DNA from 2 places in the Streptomyces sp. NPDC028298 genome. Region 2 is predicted to be linked to the other one. Evidence: predicted binding sites of a transcription regulator. Region 2 holds the regulator's gene; the other holds the start of a gene.
The links. Region 2 encodes HspR, which represses chaperone genes until heat shock. Its sites were predicted from a motif close to TTGAGNNNNNNNNNCTCAA; they were not measured.

Region 1 (4,414 bases), on a different contig from region 2:
GCTGGGCCGCGACCTTGCGCAGCAGCCGGGCGATGCCCCGCTCCAGGTTCCGTACGCCCGCTTCCCGGGTGTACTCCCCCGCGAGCTTGCGCAGCGCGCTCTCGTCGAGGACGACCTCTTCCTTCTCCAGGCCCGCCCGCTCCAGTTGGCGCGGCAGCAGGTGGTCCCGGGCGATGACGACCTTCTCGTCCTCGGTGTAGCCGTCGAGGCGGACCAGCTCCATACGGTCGAGCAGGGCCTCCGGGATGGCCTCCAGGACGTTGGCGGTGGCGAGGAACACCACGTCGGAGAGGTCGAGTTCGACCTCCAGGTAGTGGTCGCGGAAGGTGTGGTTCTGCGCCGGGTCGAGGACTTCGAGCAGCGCCGCCGCCGGGTCGCCCCGGAAGTCGGAGCCGACCTTGTCGATCTCGTCGAGCAGGACCACCGGGTTCATCGACCCGGCCTCCTTGATGGCCCGGACGATCCGGCCGGGCAGCGCGCCGACGTACGTACGGCGGTGGCCGCGGATCTCGGCCTCGTCCCGGACGCCGCCGAGGGCGACACGGACGAACTTGCGGCCCATGGCGTGCGCGACGGACTCGCCGAGCGAGGTCTTGCCGACACCGGGCGGGCCGACGAGCGCGAGCACGGCGCCGCCGCGCCGGCCGCCGACGACCCCGAGACCGCGCTCGGAACGCCGCTTGCGCACCGCCAGGTACTCGGTGATGCGCTCCTTCACGTCCTCCAGACCGGCGTGCTCGGCGTCGAGCACGGCCTGGGCACCCCGGATGTCGTACGCGTCCTCGGTCCGTTCGTTCCAGGGCAGCTCAAGGACGGTGTCCAGCCAGGTCCGGATCCAGCTTCCCTCGGGCGACTGGTCACTGGAGCGCTCCAGCTTCTCGACCTCCTTGAGGGCGGCCTCGCGGACGCTCTCGGGAAGGTCGGCCGCCTCCACGCGGGCGCGGTAGTCGTCGGACTCGTCCTCGCCGTCCTCTCCCTTGAGGTCGCGCAGTTCCTTGCGTACGGCTTCGAGCTGGCGGCGCAGCAGGAACTCGCGCTGCTGCTTGTCGACGCCCTCCTGGACGTCCTTGGCGATGGACTCGGCGACATCCTGCTCGGCGAGGTGCTCGCGGAGCTGTTCGGTGGCGAGCTTGAGGCGGGCCACCGGGTCGGCGGTCTCCAGCAGCTCGACCTTCTGCTCCACGGTGAGGAACGGTGAGTAACCGGAATTGTCGGCAAGGGCGGAGACGTCGTCGATCTGCTGCACCCTGTCCACGACCTGCCAGGCGGCGCGCTTGCGCAGCCAGCTCGTCGCCAGGGCCTTGTATTCCTTCACCAGGTCGGCGACCCGGCCGGGCAGCGGGTCGGGCACGGTCTCCTCGACCCGGGTGCCCTCGACCCACAGGGCGGCACCGGGACCGGTCGTCCCCGCGCCCACCCTCACGCGCCCACGCCCCCGGATCAACGCGCCCGGGTCGCCGTCGGCCAGCCGGCCGACCTGCTCGACCGTGCCGAGCACACCGGTGCTCGCGTAGGTCCCGTCGATGCGTGGCACCAGGAGTACCTGAGGCTTTCCGGGCGTTGAACGGGCGGCGGCCTGAGCGGCCTCCACCGCGGCACGCACATCGGTGTCGTTCAGATCCAGCGGCACCACCATTCCGGGCAGCACGACCTCGTCGTCGAGCGGCAGCACGGGCAGGGTGAGTGATGCGGACGTCGAAGCCATGATCTCCCCTTCGGCAGTCAAGTTGAGTTATGTCGACTCAATGCACGGGAGGCTCGCAATGTTCCCTGGGGAGCGTTCGCTGTGAGCGATCGGCGGGAGTCGCGGGCCGGGCGGCCTGGTGGAGGGCGTCGCGACCGAGCGGCGTCGCGGACCGCGCGGCCTCACGGACCGAGCGTCGCGGGCCGAGCGTCGCCGAGCGTCGCGGGCCGATGCGGCGTCGGGGCCACCTTCCGGGATGCGGGGTGGCCGTCCGGCTCGGATCGTGGAGTCATGAACCATCACCTCGCCCAGAGCAAGCTCGAGATCGACACCCGGCTCGTCACGACCGGTGCCGTGCTGACCGCGGCCGGTGCCCTGGTGGCGTGCACCGGCATGGTCATCGCGGCCGCCGCCGTGTTCAGCGCGGGCCGGCGCATGATCCGCGCCATGGATGTGCCTCCGTCGCAGGTGGCGGCCATCAAGTGGCGGCAGGCCAAGGAGGCCTCCCTGGCGGGCATGCAGGCATGGCAGTCCGCGTCCGACGCCCGCAACGGGGCGCCCATCCGTTAGCCGGTCCTCCCTCCGATGGCTCAACGGGCCGCTTCTCGTCCGCCGGGGCGGGGAAGGGGCCCGTGAGCCGGTCGGGGCGGCGTCCGGTCGAGGTGGCTCTCGACGGGGAGGACGTCCGGTCGCGAGACTCGGCTCGTCGGGGAGCCCGCGTCTCAGGTCCGGGCGGCCTGTTCCGTCCCTTCCGCCCCTTGCGGCTGTTCCGGCTGTTCCGGCTGTGTGACGTACGCGGCGGGGCGATGCCCGCGTCGCCGACGCCGGACCGCGGGCCAGGTCGCGACGCCGATCGCCAGCGCGATCAGGTGGCCCGCGTCCGTCACCGGATCGGCGAGGACGATCAGGTCCTGGGTGAGGACCGCGCCGAAGCCGATCAGCAGGGGCCGGCCCAGCCAGGGCGGCAGGAGTCCCGCCAGCGAGCCGACACTCGCGGCGACGCCGAAGCTGATGCCGTAGTCGAGCCGGTGCAGCGAGCCGACGGGCAGGCCGCCCGCCAGCACCGCGACACCGACCGGCAGCTCGGTGACCAGCGTGGCCACCACGTGCCCGGCCAGGAAGACCCCGGCCGCCCACACCGTGCCGGTGCGGCGCTCCAGCGCGGTCAGCACGAGCAGGAAGCCGGCCGCGTACGGCGAGGCGATCCCGCCGACGATCCACAGCGCGCTCGCGATCAGCACGAGCACCGGGTGCCGTACGAGGTGCGCGACGTCCGTGCTGGACGCCTGGTGCAGGGCGTGGACGAGCGCGGGGCGCGTGTGCCCGGCGAGCCAGGAGACGAGGGCGAGGACAGCCGCGTACCCGAAGGTGAAGGGAGTGCTCCGCGGGGTGGGCAGCAGGCTCCGGAGTCCCTGGAAGCGTGATCGGCCGATGCGGCCGAGGGCGGCGGGCGGTCCGGAGCCGTCGCGTCGCGCAGGGCCGGGGACGGAATCCGAGCCGGGTCGCGGGGCGAGGCCGGAACAGGACCCGCGTTGCCGCGGCACCGCGGGGAGAGGACCGGATGAAGCCGCACCGCGATCCGCCCCGGCGGACACGGAGGCCTCGCCGGGGTGCACCGCGACTCCGTCCGCGGAGGCGGAAACCTGCCCGGCGGACGCCGGAACCCGCCCGGCGGACACGGACACCCCATCGGTACACGCGGCGACCCCACCGGCGGACACAGGCACCCCACCGGTACGCGCGGCGACCCCACCGGCGGACACGGGCACCCCACCGGTACGCGCGGCGACCCCGTCCGCGGACACGGAAGGCTGCCCGGCGGACGCCGGGGCCCGACCGGCCGACACGGAACCCTCACCGGTACGCGCCGCGGCCTCGCCCGTCGGCGCGGAGGACCGGGTGACGGGAGCGGCCACTTCCGTCGCGGACCGGGGAGCCGGGGCGGCCGCCGTGCAGGGGTCTTCGGTGGGGGTCCGGTCCACGGTGCGGCGCTCCTTCCGTCGCGGACCAGCCTTCGCGCCCCCTCCGCCCCTGTCTATGACCGGCGCCACGTGACGGCCGATTCTCAGGGACTCCTCAAGAAAGGGGTGGGCCGGTCAACCTCGTGCGGCCCGCCGTCACTCCGGCGGCCGAGGGAACCGGCGCCCGCAATTCCCGCGACCCGTACAGGTGAAAATGCCAGGATGGCGGCCATGACCTCGTACAGGACTCCCGAAGTCATCGACCGTCGCCAGGGCCCCTACGGCGAGGTCGTGCTGCGGCGCCACGGCGACCTGCTGCAGATCATCGCCAACGGATGCTTCCTGATGGACACCTCCGACGGGCGTTCCGAGCGGCTCCTCATGGACGCGGCGTACGACGCCCTGGACGGGCGCCCGGAGCCGAGCGTGCTGATCGGCGGCCTCGGCGTCGGGTTCTCGCTGGCGCACGCCGCGGCCGATCGCCGCTGGGGACGCATCACGGTTGTCGAGCGCGAACGGGCGATCATCGACTGGCACCGGGACGGCCCCCTCGCGGCGCTCTCGGCCCGGGCGCTCGCGGACCCGCGCACCGACATCGTCGAGAGGGACCTCGTCGAGTACGTCAATGAGATCTCCGACACGTTCGACGCCCTGTGTCTCGACATCGACAACGGACCGGACTGGACGGTCACCGAGGGCAACGCGGGACTGTACGGGGCGTCCGGACTGGCAAGCTGCGCAAGGGCGTTGAGGCCGGGTGGCGTCCTCG
Region 2 (4,414 bases):
ACGGCACAGTTGGACCAGGCGCGCATGGCTCTGTCCGAGCGCACCGCGGACCTCCAGCGCCTCCAGGCCGAGTTCCAGAACTACCGCCGCCGTGTCGAGCGCGACCGGATCGCGGTCAGGGAGGTCGCCGTGGCGAGCCTCCTGACCGAACTCCTGCCCGTGCTCGACGACATCGGCCGCGCGCGGGATCACGGGGAGCTCGTCGGCGGATTCAAGTCCGTCGCCGAATCGCTGGAGACCGTCGCGGCGAAGATGGGGCTCCAGCAGTTCGGCAAGGAGGGCGAGCCCTTCGACCCGACGATCCACGAGGCCCTGATGCACTCGTACGCGCCGGACGTCACGGAGACGACGTGCGTGGCGATTCTGCAGCCGGGGTATCGCTTCGGCGAGCGCACCATCCGCCCCGCGCGGGTGGCCGTCGCCGAACCGCAGCCCGGGGCGCAGCCGGTCAAGGCCGAGGACTCGGCCGAGGCGGCGGAGGACAAGGAGAGCGGTGGCCCGGACGAGGGCTGAGCTTGAACGGACGAGGAAGGAGGGACGTCGGGGATGAGCACCAAGGACTTCATCGAGAAGGACTTCTACAAGGTCCTCGGCGTCCCCAAGGACGCCACCGAGGCCGAGATCAAGAAGGCGTACCGGAAGCTCGCCCGCGAGTTCCACCCGGACGCCAACAAGGGCAACGCCAAGGCCGAGGAGCGCTTCAAGGAGATCTCCGAGGCGAACGACGTGCTCGGCGACCCCAAGAAGCGCAAGGAGTACGACGAGGCACGCGCCCTCTTCGGCAACGGTGGCTTCCGGCCGGGGCCCGGCGCGGGCGGCGGCAACTTCAACTTCGACCTGGGCGACCTCTTCGGAGGGGGCGCCCCGGGTCAGGGAGCGGGAGGGGCCGGCGGCTTCGGCGGTGGCATAGGTGACGTCTTCGGGGGCCTGTTCAACCGCGGCGGCGCCACCACGGGCACGCGGACGCAGCCCCGGCGCGGCCAGGACATCGACACCGAGGTCACCCTCTCCTTCACGGAGGCGGTGGACGGCGCGACCGTTCCGCTGCGGATGACCTCGCAGGCGGCCTGCAAGGCCTGTTCGGGCACCGGCGACAAGAACGGCACACCGCGTGTGTGCCCGACCTGTGTCGGCACCGGGCAGGTGGCGCGGGGCTCGGGCGGCGGGTTCTCGCTCACGGACCCGTGCCCGGACTGCAAGGGCCGCGGCCTCATCGCCGAGCACCCCTGCATGGAGTGCGCGGGCAGCGGGCGGGCCAAGTCGTCCCGCACGATGCAGGTCCGCATCCCCGCGGGCGTCAGCGACAACCAGCGGATCCGGCTGCGGGGCAAGGGCGCTCCCGGTGAGCGCGGCGGCCCGGCCGGCGACCTGTACGTCACCGTCCACGTGGACGCGCACCCGGTCTTCGGCCGCAAGGACGACAACCTCACCGTCACCGTGCCCGTCACCTTCGCGGAGGCGGCGCTGGGCGGCGAGGTGAAGGTGCCGACGCTGGGCGGCCCGCCGGTGACGCTGAAGCTGCCGCCGGGCACCCCCAACGGGCGCACGATGCGCGCCCGGGGCAGGGGCGCGGTCCGCAAGGACGGCACGCGGGGCGACCTCCTCGTCACCGTCGAGGTGACGGTCCCCCAGGACCTGTCCGGCAAGGCTCGTGACGCGCTGGAGGCGTATCGCGAGGCGACCGCGGGTGAGGATCCGCGGGCGGAGCTGTTCCAGGCCGCGAAGGGAGCATGACGGAGCCATGGACACGACCGGTCGTCGACGCAACCCCTATGAACTGACCGAGGAGACCCCGGTCTACGTCATCTCGGTGGCGGCCCAGCTCTCCGGACTGCACCCGCAGACCCTGCGTCAGTACGACCGGCTCGGTCTGGTCTCCCCCGACCGCACCGCCGGCCGGGGCCGGCGCTACTCGGCCCGCGACATCGAACTGCTGCGGACCGTGCAGCAGTTGTCGCAGGACGAGGGCATCAACCTCGCCGGCATCAAGCGCATCATCGAACTGGAGAACCAGGTGGCCGCGCTCCAGTCCCGCGTGGCGGAGCTGGAGTCGGCCCTGGACGGCGCGGCGGTGGCCATGCAGCAGCGCGAGGCCGCGGTGCACGCGTCCTACCGCCGTGACCTGGTCCCGTACCAGGAGGTCCAGCAGACGAGCGCCCTGGTGGTCTGGCGCCCCAAGCGGACGTCCGACTGACCTCCACGCTCGGCCGAAGGGGCCCCACGGTTCACCTGAACCGTGGGGCCCCTTCGTGTGCCGTCAGGCGGTCAGCGGTTGACCATGACCTCGACGGAGGCGGCGTTCTCGCCCTTGCGGCCGTAGGCGTCCACGGCGCGTACGGAGACCGTGCAGGGGCCCGTGTACTGCGGGGTCCAGGAGACGGTGTCCGACGCGGTGAACTGTGTGCCGCTGAAGCCGCAGGCGCCGGAGACGTCCCACGCGTACCCCTTCAGCAGCCGTGCCTCGTCGCCCGTCCCGGGGCGCACCCCGACACTGATGGGGAAGCGGGTGCCGCCTTCGGAGAGCACGGTCAGCCGCGGCGCGGCGGGACCGGTGGCGGTGGCCGGCGTCAGACGGTCGACGGTGGTCTGCGCCGAGGGGTTCGACTCGGCTCCTCCGTTGTCGACCGAGGCGACGTAGTAGTACGCGGTGCCCTTCGGGGCGGAGGTGTCGTCGTAGGAGACGGCCGTCGCCCCGGCGCTGCCCACCAGGATCCAGGCGCCCTGCGCGGACGTGCGGCGGTAGACGTGGAATCCGGTGACCATCGCGTCGGGGTCCTGCGCCGGGGTCCAGGACACGCGGGTCGAGGCGTCGGCGGGCGTGCCCAGGACCGAGGCCGGCGCGGGCGCCGTGGACTCCTCCGGGCGCATGAGCGTCAGGCTGTCGGAGACGGGGGAGACGTTCCCGGCGCCGTCGACGGCCTGGACGGTGTACCGGTAGTCGGTCCCCACCTGCGCGATCCGGTCCGTGTAGGAGGTCCCGAACACGATCTCCGGCCCGTCGGGGTCGCTCTGCCCGGTCGGCGCGGCCCACACCTCGTAGTGGTCGACGTCCGCTGAGGAGGCCTGCCAGGTCAGGGTGTTGCCCGCGGTGGTGCCCCGGCCCGACAGACCGGTGACGCGCGCCGGGGCCGTCCGGTCGGTGGTGGTCACCGGGCGGTCCGTGGTGCCGGAGGACTCGTTGCCCGCCTTGTCGTAGGCGCGGACCTCGTAGTAGTAGGTGGCGCCGGTCGCGGGGAGGGAGGTGTCGGTGTACGACGTGGTGGTCGTCGTGGTGGTGCGCAGGGTCCAGGTGGTGCTGCCCTTGAGGCGGCGGTAGACGCGGTAGCCGGCGAGGTCCATCTCCTGGTTCTTGGACCAGGAGACCTTGGCCCGGCCGGTCGCGGTGTCGTACGACGCCGAGGAACCCGCGGGGACGAGTGGCTTGGTTTTGTCGGTACCGGCCGAAGTGACGGGTTTGTAGGCGAAAGTGACGTTCGCCTTGCCTGTCCAGTTGACGAAATCGACGCGCAGTGTGTGTTTTCCGGACGGAATGGTCAGGCTGACCGTTTTTGACTGTGTGGCCGATACGTTCTTCCAGAGGTCGACTTTGCGTATGTCGTCCAGATAGACCCGAATTCCGTCCTGGGTGGTGACGGGCAGGGTGAAGGGGCCGCCCGAGCCGAAGTCGCGGGTCACCGTCCAGCGGACGCCGAAGTTGTCGGCGGGAAGTCCGGACGCGGGCGCGCCGGAGCCCCAGTTCTGGTCGATCGCCGTATCGCAGTCCGTCTTCTTCGGTGTGCCCGAGAAGGTGGTGTTCGCGTAGAAATGCCGCTTATAGACGGGCGATGTGCAGTTGGTCACTGCGGAGGCGGCCGGGCCGGCTGCGGTGAGCAGGCCGCCCGCGGTGGCGAGCACGAGGGCCGAGGAGACGGCGCCCTTCGTGACAGGGGCTCTGTGCATGTGTTCCTTCAGGTCTGCCGATCGTCAACGGCGGTTAAAAACCGTCGACGATCACGACTCCTGTGAACGGAACTTGGTTGTACCTGTGAATGACAGAAGGTGAAGCTGAGGGGATCGGTCAGTGGATGGGCGTAGTCTTTTCCCGTCGCGTTCACTTGTGGAACACGAAACGCCGTTGCCATCTCGTTAAGTGGTTACTCCTTGACGCTGAGGTGATCGCCGCGTTGGCTTTCAGCCACCTGGGTCGCAATGCTGCAACCTCGCCCGGAAGGCACCTGATGTGAAGACTCGTAACACCGGCCTCCGCCGTACCGTCATAGCGGTGGCCTCGTCGGCCACCGCCCTCACCCTTGCCGGATGCGGCGTGGCCGGCTTCGGCGGGGGCAGTAGCTCGGCCAGCGCCACGAAGGGCGACGACATCACGGTCGGCCTGCTCCTTCCGGAGAAGGCGAACACCCGTTACGAGAAGTTCGAC

Region 1: lon (endopeptidase La) is a predicted target of HspR. The motif match lies at 1,728-1,746, and genes of this name have one in related genera.

What each region holds. Positions count from the first base shown of each region.
Region 1 covers NZ_JBVHTL010000011.1:198,994-203,407, forward strand. The annotation lists gene lon (endopeptidase La) at 1-1,705, opposite strand, end outside; gene ACZ4TO_RS37255 (hypothetical protein) at 1,976-2,254, shown strand; gene ACZ4TO_RS37260 (rhomboid-like protein) at 2,407-3,228, opposite strand; gene ACZ4TO_RS37265 (spermine/spermidine synthase domain-containing protein) at 3,877-4,414, shown strand, end outside.
Region 2 covers NZ_JBVHTL010000005.1:404,367-408,780, forward strand. The annotation lists gene grpE (nucleotide exchange factor GrpE) at 1-513, shown strand, start outside; gene dnaJ (molecular chaperone DnaJ) at 547-1,734, shown strand; gene ACZ4TO_RS24515 (heat shock protein transcriptional repressor HspR) at 1,742-2,194, shown strand; gene ACZ4TO_RS24520 (PA14 domain-containing protein) at 2,266-3,939, opposite strand; gene ACZ4TO_RS24525 (sugar ABC transporter substrate-binding protein) at 4,262-4,414, shown strand, end outside.